One region of the Geodermatophilus maliterrae genome, then DNA from elsewhere that is predicted to be linked to it. Evidence: riboswitches for the same ligand, from Rfam matches in the RefSeq annotation. Region 1 holds a riboswitch; each other region holds the start of a gene.
What was found. Region 1 has a riboswitch for S-adenosylmethionine ahead of thrC (threonine synthase). Riboswitches for the same ligand answer to the same signal wherever they lie in the genome.

Region 2: linked by a shared signal. The riboswitch ahead of purU (formyltetrahydrofolate deformylase) and the one ahead of thrC (threonine synthase) in region 1 are both predicted to bind S-adenosylmethionine.
Region 3: linked by a shared signal. The riboswitch ahead of ABQ292_RS05905 (bifunctional o-acetylhomoserine/o-acetylserine sulfhydrylase) and the one ahead of thrC (threonine synthase) in region 1 are both predicted to bind S-adenosylmethionine.

Annotation. Positions count from the first base shown of each region.
Region 1 covers NZ_JBFNXQ010000060.1:25,034-28,300, forward strand. Annotated here, with positions in the region: gene ABQ292_RS17375 (cold-shock protein) at 240-440, opposite strand; gene thrC (threonine synthase) at 653-1,954, opposite strand; SAM riboswitch class I at 1,967-2,089, opposite strand; gene ABQ292_RS17385 (HAD family hydrolase) at 2,150-2,971, shown strand; gene ABQ292_RS17390 (ABC transporter permease) at 2,968-3,267, opposite strand, start outside.
Region 2 covers NZ_JBFNXQ010000005.1:38,185-41,451, forward strand. Annotated here, with positions in the region: gene ABQ292_RS02875 (alpha-hydroxy-acid oxidizing protein) at 1-445, opposite strand, end outside; gene purU (formyltetrahydrofolate deformylase) at 615-1,487, opposite strand; SAM riboswitch class IV at 1,718-1,793, opposite strand; gene ABQ292_RS02885 (antibiotic biosynthesis monooxygenase) at 2,019-2,639, shown strand; gene ABQ292_RS02890 (amidohydrolase family protein) at 2,753-3,267, opposite strand, start outside.
Region 3 covers NZ_JBFNXQ010000011.1:49,493-52,759, reverse strand. Annotated here, with positions in the region: gene metX (homoserine O-acetyltransferase MetX) at 1-491, opposite strand, end outside; gene ABQ292_RS05905 (bifunctional o-acetylhomoserine/o-acetylserine sulfhydrylase) at 517-1,809, opposite strand; SAM riboswitch class IV at 1,852-1,968, opposite strand; gene ABQ292_RS05900 (hypothetical protein) at 2,034-2,327, opposite strand; gene ABQ292_RS05895 (acetyl/propionyl/methylcrotonyl-CoA carboxylase subunit alpha) at 2,380-3,267, opposite strand, start outside.

The DNA.
Region 1 (3,267 bases):
GCCGGGACCGGCGCCCGCGACGGACGACACCGGCGCCGCGGACGCTCACGTGGCCCGCGCTCCAGTGCCTCACCGTTCCGACCTGATTGGCACTCGGCACTGTCGAGTGCCAATCGAGAGTCTGGCACTCGCCCCTGCCGAGTGCAAGAACGGGGGGTGGCGGCGGACCGTTCCCGCCCCGGGACGACCGAGGCCCGGTCCCCTGCTGGGGACCGGGCCTCGGCTGCGAGCGGACGGCCTCAGGCGGTGCGCACCGCGTCGGCCTGGGGACCCTTCTCGCCCTGCACGACCTCGAAGGTGACCCGCTGACCCTCGTCGAGGCTCTTGTACCCGTCCATCTGGATGGCCGAGTAGTGGACGAAGACGTCCTGGCCGCCGTCGACGGCGATGAAGCCGAAGCCCTTCTCGGCGTTGAACCACTTCACGGTGCCCTGTGCCACGTGTGCTCCCACGATCGTGCGTGCGGACGGACCCCGGGTTCCGGGGGCCGGGTACAGCTCTTCCGCCCGTCGGACACGAACGTGGAACTGACAACCGCGCGAGAACGTACAACAGCGGGAGCCGCCTGGGGAGTCACCCGGTGCAGCGGACATGGCCCGATCGGGGGGTGTGGTCACCCGCCCGGACCGGCGCCGACGCGGAGCCTACGCCCCTACCGGATGAGCCCGGCCGCCCGCACCGACCGCAGCGACGGCTCGACCCGGTGCGTGGGGCCGACGACCGGCTCTAGGGGGTCGAGGGTCTTGAGGCCCTCACCGGTGTTGAGGACGACGGTCTCCTGCGCCGGGTCGAGCAGGCCCCTCTCGACCAGCTGACGCAGGACGGCGACGGTCACCCCGCCCGCGGTCTCGGCGAAGACACCGGTGGTGCGGGCGAGGTCGCGGATGCCCTGCACGATCTCGGCGTCGCCCACCCGGCCGACCGCGCCGCCGGAGCGCCGGATGGCGTCGAGGGCGTAGGGGCCGTCGGCGGGGTTGCCGATGTTCAGCGACTTCGCGATGCCGGTGGGCTTGACCGGCTTGACGACGTCCCAGCCGTTGTCGAACGCGGTGGCGATCGGGTCGCAGCCGGCCGACTGGGCGCCGAACACGCGCCACTCGGTGGCCTCGACGATGCCGGCGGCGACCAGCTCGCGGAAGGCCTTGTCCACCTTGGTCAGCAGCGAGCCCGACGCCATGGGGATGACGACCTGGGCCGGGATCCGCCAGCCCAGCTGCTCGGCGATCTCGTAGCCCATCGTCTTGGAGCCCTCGGCGTAGTAGGGCCGCACGTTCTGGTTGACGAAGGCGGTGTCCTCGAACTCGTCGGTCTCGGCGAGCTCGCTGGTCAGCCGGTTGACGTCGTCGTAGGAGCCGTCGACGGCGACCAGCGTCTGGCCGTAGACCGCCGACTGCACGACCTTGCCCGGCTCGAGGTCGGCCGGGATGAAGACGTAGGAGGGCAGCCCGACGCGGGCGGCGTGCGCGGCCACCGAGTTGGCCAGGTTGCCGGTGGAGGCAGCGGCGATCTTGGCGTAGCCCAGCCGCTTGGCAGCGGTGGCCGCGAGGCTGACCACGCGGTCCTTGAAGGAGTGCGTGGGGTTGGCCGAGTCGTCCTTGACCCACAGCCCGCCGGTGACGCCGAGCTCGGCGGCCAGCCGGTCGGCGCGCACCAGCGGCGTCATGCCCGGGTCGAGCGAGACACGGTCGGCCGGGTCCTGGCCCACCGGCAGCAGGGCGGCGTAGCGCCAGATGTTCTGCGGGCCGGCCTCGATCTGCTCCCGCGTCACCGCGCGCATGCGCTCGGGGTCGTAGTCGACCTCCAGCGGGCCGAAGCACTGCGCGCAGGCGTGCTCGGCGATGAGGCCGAAGGTGGCGCCGCAGTTGCGACAGACCAGGCCTCGGGCGGGGCTCGGGGGCACCGGGCCGCCGGCGCTGGAGTCGGCCTGCAGAGAACCGGGAGCGGTCAGGGTCATGCGACGACTACCTCCTCATCTTCCCCGCGGCGGGCCGTCGAGCCGCGCGGGACGGAATTGGCACCTCTCGCCGCTCGCGCAGCGCGGTTGCCGGGGCTTCACCGGGCCGTGTCCCTCTGCCCCTCTGGATGAGTGGAACGCCGCCGACTCTACCCGGGTCCCGGCGGCCCGCCCGGGCCCGGCCATGCTGAGGACGTGGCAGCGCGCATCGTCTACACCGACCTCGACGGCACGATGGTCGGCCCGCGGGGGTCCTTCTGGCACACCGTCGGCGGCGAGCCCACCGCCGAGCCGGCCACCGCGCTGCTGGAGCTGCACCACGCCGGCGTCCCGCTGGTCATCGTCAGCGGCCGCACCGCCGACCAGGTGACCGAGGCCGGGCGGATCTTCGCCGCCGACGGCGCGATCGCCGAGCTGGGGTCGCTGGTCACGTGGAAGGGCGGCCGGGCGCGCCACCACCTCACCGGCGAGCTGCCCGCCGGGTACGCCGGTCGGACGCCGATGGACGTCATGGCCGAGCTGGGCGTCGTCGAGGCCCTCTGCGCCGCGCACCCCGGCCGGCTGGAGTGGCACGCGCCCTGGCACACCACCCACGAGGGCGACGCGCTGCTGCGCGGCTACGTCGACCCGCTCGCCGTCGACGCGTGGCTGGCCGAGCGGGGTGTGGGGTGGCTGACGCTCAAGGACAACGGCGCCATCCCCGCCTCCGCCCGGCTGGAGCTGGCGCCGGAGGGCCAGCTGGCGCGGGTCTACCACCTCATGCCGCGCGGCATCTCCAAGGGTGCGGCGATCGCCTGGGACCTCGAGCGCCGCGGACTCGACCCCGCCGACGCCGTCGCGGTCGGCGACAGCGTCAGCGACCTGGAGATGGCGCCCGCCGTCGCGCGCTTGTTCATCACCGCCAACGGTGCCGAGGTCGACGGCATGGCGCCGCTGCTGGCCGCCGTCCCCAACGTCACGGTCACCGGGGCCGCGATGGGCGAGGGCTGGGCCCAGGCGATCCGCGCGTCCCTCTAGGACGTGACGTCGCGCCTCGAGAAGTGGCGGAAGGCCAGCGCGGTGAAGACGGCGGCGTAGACCAGCGCCTGCACCACCCCGCGGAAGAGGTCCGAGGAGTCGACCGGCGTCTGCAGCAGGTCGGTCCAGGCGAACTCCTCCGCGGTCGGGAACCAGTCGCGGATGTCACCGAGCTGCTCGACCTGGTCGAGGATCGCGAACACGAACATGGTGAACACCGCCCCGCCGACGGCGGCCAGCGGCGCGTCGGTGACCGTGGACAGCCAGAACGCCAGCGTGCCGACGACGAGCAGGTG
Region 2 (3,267 bases), on a different contig from region 1:
ATCCGGCGGCGAGTGCCCGAGCGACCAGCTCCTCGGCCAGACCCCGTTCGACCACGTAGAGCTGGAACCACAGATCCCCGTCCGCCTCGCGAGAGACCTCTTCGATGGTGTTCTGCGCGGGGGTGGAGAGCACGAAGGGGATGCCCGCGCGTGCCGCTGCTCGCGCGAGGAAGACGTCGCCGCCGGGGCGGATCGCACCGTTGAGCCCCGTCGGGGCGATGGCCAGCGGTGCGGAGTGCTGGCGCCCGAACAGCGTCGTCCGCTGGTCGCGCACGGACACGTCGCGCAGGTAGCGGGGGCGGAGCCGGACCGCGGTCAGACTGTCGCGGTTGCGCGCCAGCAGGGACTCATCACCGGCGCCCCCTTCGAGGTGGTCGTAGAGCACGGCGGGCAGGACCCGGCGCGACTTCCGCCGGTAGTCCTCCACCGTGACCAGATCGGTCATGCTCCGCCGTCCGTCCTCCGCCGTCCGTCGTCGGCCGTGGCCGGCTCGAGACTTGCCGGTGATGTGGGAACGGTCGCCCGCGCACGCCGTCCGAGCGGGCAGCGACGGCTCCAGCCGGGCCCGGTCCGCATCCGGGAGCGCCCTCGACCGGCGCTGTCGCGTCCGGCGCTCACTCGAAGACGACGGTCCGGTTCCCGTGGATGATGACGCGGTTCTCGGTGTGCCAACGCACAGCGTGCGAGAGGGCCCGGGTCTCGGCCTCCCGACCCCGGGCGGCGAGCTCCTCCGGGCTCAGCGAGTGGTCGACGCGGATCATCTCCTGCTCGATGATCGGGCCCTCGTCCAGGTCCGCGGTGACGTAGTGCGCCGTCGCACCGATGAACTTGACACCGCGGGCATGCGCCTGGTGGTACGGACGGGCGCCCTTGAAGCTCGGCAGCATCGAGTGGTGGATGTTGATCGCCCGGCCCTCGAGCTGGTGGCACAGGCCGTCGGAGAGGATCTGCATGTAGCGAGCCAGGACCACGAGGTCGACCCGCTCCCCACGCACGATGTCGAGGAGCGCCGCTTCGGCCTCGGGTTTCGTCTCGCGGGTCACCGGGATGTGCCGGAAGGGGACGCCGTAGAAGTCGGCGATGCCGTTCAGGTCGGGGTGGTTGGACACGATCGCGACGACGTCGAGGTTGAGCTCGCCGATCGAGTTGCGGAAGAGGAGGTCGTTGAGGCAGTGCGCGTACTGGCTGACCATGATCAGCACGCGCTGCCGCTCGGCCGCGTCGGCCATCCGCCAGGTCATCCGGAAGTGCTGGGCCGTCTCCTCGAAGGCCCGGCACAGACGGGCGAAGTCGAGTGGAGCGCCGTCGACGTGCGCGAACTCGACGCGCATGTAGAACATGCCGCTCGCGGCACTGTCGAACTGGTGGCTCTCGACGATGGTGCACCGCTCCTGCACGAGCAGTCCGGACACCGCGTGCACGATGCCCGGGGCATCCTCGCAGGACAGCACCAGGACGCCGTGCTGAGCGTCGGCGGGCCTCGTCATCACGCCTCCTCCCAAGGATCCGTTCCCCGGAGCCGATCGGCCCGCCGCATCCGGGTCGACCCCGGCGACCCGGTGGGACCACTGAGCCGGGTCGTCGAGGACCGGTGCTCCCCGAACCTAGTCACCGGAGGGGTGTGACGGATGCCGCAGATGACCTCTCCCGGATGGCAGGACGTGTCGTCTCGGCCGCGACAATCGACGTGGGCGCGGCGTCCTGCGGTCGGCGAGCCGTCGCCATCCGGGCGCCCCGCAGCAGTCGGGGGGTTGCCGGCCGGCGAGCCGGGGCTCCGTGCCGGCACTCACGACCTGGCGGCACGGTGGAGGCGCCGGCGGCCGAGGCGGCGACGAGGTGCGCCGTCGGCGGGTCGACCGGTGGACGGCCCGGCAGTCGGCGACGCCTCCCCTCCGATGGCCCCGGCGTCTCCGCGACCGTGTTGCTCCTCGCACGAGGACGTGGGCACCCTGTGCCGATCAGCGCTGCCGCTGGGGCACTGCCGACCCGCGCGAGCACCCGGAGGACGAGTGACCGAGATGTACGCCCGATCGACCACGATCCACGGCGACCCGCGGTCGGTGGACGCCGTGATCGCCTACGTCGGTGACGAGGTCATGCCGGCGGTCGGGGGGATGGATGGCTGCGTGGGCCTGTCGATGCTCGCCGACCGCGACTCGGGCCACTGCATCGTCACGACGTCCTGGCGGGACGAGGCGGCGATGCGCTCCAGCCGGGAGGGCGTCCGGTCGTCCGCGGAGCGCACCGCCGAGATCCTCGGTGGCCGGCCGGAGGTGCAGGAGTGGGAGATCGCCGCGATGCACCGGGTGCGCGAGGCCCAGCAAGGGTCCCGATCCCGCGTCACCTGGCTCCGCACCGAGCCCGACGCCGTCAACCGTGCCGTGGACGCCGTCCGTCTGTCACTGATGCCGAAGCTCGACGACCTACCCGGGTTCTGCAGTGTCAGCATCATGGTGCGCCGTGCTGACGGGCTCACCGTGGCGGCCGTCTCCTACGACAGCCGGGCGCACGTCGAGCAGGCGAGCGAGGGGGCGCGGGAGTTCCGGGAGGAGTTCGCCCCCGCCATGGGCATCGAGGTCGTCGCCACCGCCGAGTTCGACGTCGCGATCGCGCACCTGCGGGTACCCGAGACGATCTGACCGTCCGGTGGGCGACGACCGGCCCCCGGTCCGACCGGGACGCGACGGAGACCGTCTCCCGGCCCGTGACGTGCCGATCGACGACACCCACGTCGGTCCCGCGGGGCGTGCGGTCACCGCCCCAGGGCCTGCAGCGCCGCGTCGAGCCGGGGGTAGACGCGCCTGACGTTGCCCTCGAAGACCGCGGTGCGCGCCTCGTCGTCGAGGGCTGACGCCTCGACGTAGCGTCGGGTGTCGTCGTAGTGGTGGCTGGTCCGCGGGTCGACACCACGCACCGCGCCCACCATCTCGGACCCGAAGAGGACGTTCGAGGTGTCCACCACGTCCAGCAGCAGGTCGATCCCCGGCTGGTGGTAGACGCAGGTGTCGAAGAAGACGTTGCCCATGACGTTGGACTCCACCGGCGGCTGTCCGAGCATGTCGGCCAGCCCGCGATACCGGCCCCAGTGGTAGGGCACCGCTCCCCCGCCGTGCGGGATCACCAGCCGCAGGTCCGGCAGGTCGGTGAACAGGTCACCCTGGACGAGCTGCATGAAGGCCGTCGTGTCGGCGTTGATGTAGTACGCGCCCGTCGCGTGGAACACCGGGGTCGCCGAGGCCGAGACGTGCACCATGGCCGGCACGTCGA
Region 3 (3,267 bases), on a different contig from region 1:
CGGCGGACGCCGAGCGCGTCGGCGAGCGCGGCCTCGACCAGCACCTGGTCGCCCACGGTCACCTCGGGGAACCGCGAGCCCCACGGCCGCCCGTCGGGCGCGGTCGACGACGGGCCGGTCGTGCCCTGGCACCCGCCGAGCACGTTCGCGCAGACGACGAGGAACCGGTCGGTGTCCAGCGGCGCCCCCGGCCCGACCAGCGTCGACCACCAGCCCGGCGTCGGGTGGCCGGGTCCCGCGGGCCCGGTGACGTGGCTGTCGCCGGTCAGCGCGTGCTCGACGAGCACCGCGTTGCCGCCGTCCGGGGCCAGCGTGCCCCAGGTCTCGTAGGCGACCCGGACGCCGGGCAGCACCCCGCCGCGCTCGAGCCGGACCGGTCCGTCCAGGTCGAGGAAGAGCCGGTCCCCCGAGGGGTCGCCGTCGCGCCACCCGCCGGTGCGCGGCGGGGTGCGGGACGCCGGGACGTCCCGCACCCGGAACGCTCTGCTCATGCGGACCTCGCGAGCTCGGTCCTGGCTACGCGCCCTTGGCGGCCCGGAACCCCGCCTCGAGGTCGGCGAGGATGTCGTCGATGCCCTCGAGCCCGGCGGCCAGGCGCACCAGGCCGGGCGTGACGCCCGTGGTCCGCTGCTCCTCGGGCGTCAGCTGCGAGTGCGTGGTCGACGCCGGGTGGATGACCAGACTGCGGACGTCACCGATGTTGGCCACGTGGCTGTGCAGCTCCAGGCCCTCGACGAACCGCCGGCCCGCCTCGATGCCGCCGCGGATCTCGAAGGCGAGCACCGCGCCGGCGCCGCGCGGGGCGTAGCGCTGCTGGGCGGCGTGCCACGGCGAGGACGGCAGCCCGGCGTAGTGCACCGACTCGACCTCGTCGTGCCCCTCGAGGAACTCGGCGACCCGCTGGGCGTTGGCCACGTGCCGCTCCATGCGCAGCGACAGGGTCTCGATGCCCTGCACGATCAGCCAGGCGTTGAACGGGCTGATCGCCGGGCCCAGGTCGCGCAGCAGCTGCACCCGGGCCTTGAGGGCGAAGGCCGGCGCACCCAGGTCGGCGTAGACGACGCCGTGGTAGGTCGGGTCCGGCGTGGTGAAGCCCGGGAACCTCCCCGACGTCCAGTCGAACGTGCCGCCGTCGACGATGACGCCGGCGATCGCGGTGCCGTGCCCGCCCAGGTACTTCGTCGCCGAGTGCACGACGACGTCGGCACCGTGCTCGAGCGGGCGCACCAGGTAGGGCGTGGCGATGGTGTTGTCGATGATCAGCGGCACGCCGTTGCGGTGCGCGACCTCGGCGACGGCGCCGATGTCGAGGACGTCGCCCTTCGGGTTGCCGATCGACTCCCCGTAGAGGGCCTTGGTGTTCTCGCGGACCAGCGACTGCCAGTTCCCCGGGTCGTCGGGGTCCTCGACGAAGGACACCTCGACGCCGAGCTTGGGCAGCGAGTGGTGCAGCAGGTTGTAGGTGCCGCCGTACAGCGACGCCGAGGCGACGACGTGGCTGCCGGCCTCGGCGACGTTGAGCAGCGACAGCGTCTCGGCCGCCTGGCCGCTGGCCACCGCGAGCGCCGCGACGCCGCCCTCGAGCGAGGCCACGCGCTGCTCGAGCGCGTCCTGCGTCGGGTTCATGATCCGCGTGTAGATGTTGCCCAGCTCGGCCAGCGCGAACAGGTCCGCGGCGTGCTGGGTGTCGCGGAACTGGTAGCTCGTGGTGGCGTAGATGGGCAGCGCGCGGGCGCCCGTCGTCGGGTCGGGACTGGCGCCGGCGTGGATCTGCCGGGTCTCGAAGCTCCAGCTCTCCGGGTCGGTCATGCGCCGTCTCCTCTCGTTCCGGAGGACCTGCGGCGTACAGGTGCTCCGCCCTTGCCGGGCGGCGGGCGCCGCTCGGCCGGCTCTTCCCCTGGGAGCACCTCAGACGGAGGAGAGGTTGCCGGGCAGCCAGCCAGGTGCTTGTCGCTGCCTCTCGTGAGCCCGCGCCGATCCTAGGAGGTCGCTGCCCCGCTGGTCAGCCGGGGGGTGAGGCGGCGGTCGGGGGGTCAGCCGAGACCGCGGTGGGCGGTCCACAGCTCCCCAGCCCGGGCGGCGGCCTCGGCCACCAGGGCGGCGAGCTCCTCCCGGTCGGGGACGGGGAACGAGACGTACGTGCCGCGACCGCCGGCGACCGGCCGGCCGTAGGCCTTCGCCGCGAGGTGCCCGTCCCGGAGGAGCCGGACGTTGAGCGTGGTCAGCAGGAACACCTCGCCGCGTCGGGTGTCCGTCCAGCGGAGGTCCTCCGGGATCGTGACGTTGATCGCCAGGGCGCTCACGTCGACGGCGACGTCGCTGCTCATGGGCGCATGGTGGCACGCCGGCGGACACCGGCTCCCGCTGCGTCTGCCGTGCTCAGGCGGGGGTGAGCCGGGCGAGCACCTGGTCGAGGGCCACCTGGTCGCCGGCGGCCACGAGCAGCTCGACGACGCCGCCGGCCGGGGCGCGCAGCGTGTGCTCCATCTTCATGGCCTCGACGACGACCACCGGGTCGCCGGCCGCCACGGTCTGCCCGTCGGTGACCGGCACCGCGATCACCGAGCCGGGCATGGGACTGGTCAGCTCCGGGGGGTGTGCCGCGGCCGTGTCGGGCCGGAGCACCACGCGGCGGGCCCGGCGCAGCTGTGCGGTCGCGCCCTCGGCGTGCACCCACAGCGCGTCCCCGTCGTCGGCGACCAGGCAGCGGGACCGCACGCCGCCGCGGACCAGCGCGAGGCCGCCGTCCTCGGCCGTGCAGGACAGCGGCCCGGCGTCGGCGCCGTCGACCGTGGCGCGCGCCGCGGCCGGCGTGCCGGTCAGCGTCACCGTGCGCGGCTGCCCGCCGGCCTCGAGCCGGACGACGAAGGGTGCGGCGTCGCCGAGCCGGAAGCCGGTGGGCGTGCTCCACGGGTCGGTAGGGTCGGCCGCGGCCCAGGCGCCCAGCCACACCGACGCCGCGGCGGCGAGGACGGCGAGCTCGGGCACCGGCGGGGCCGCGTAGGCGGCCGCGACCCGGTCGAGCAGCGCGGTGTCGAGGTCCCCGGCCCGCACGTCGGGATCGGCGAGCAGGTGCCGCACGAACCCGACGTTCGTCGTCACCCCCAGGACGGCGGTGCCGGCCAGGGCGGCGTCGAGCGCGGTCAGCGCGGCGGCGCGGTCGGGGCCGTGCGCGACCACCTTGGCCAGCATCGGGTCGTAGTCGGAGCCGACGACGGTGCCCGCGGCGACGCCGGAGTCCACGCGCACGCCGGGGCCGGCCGGCTC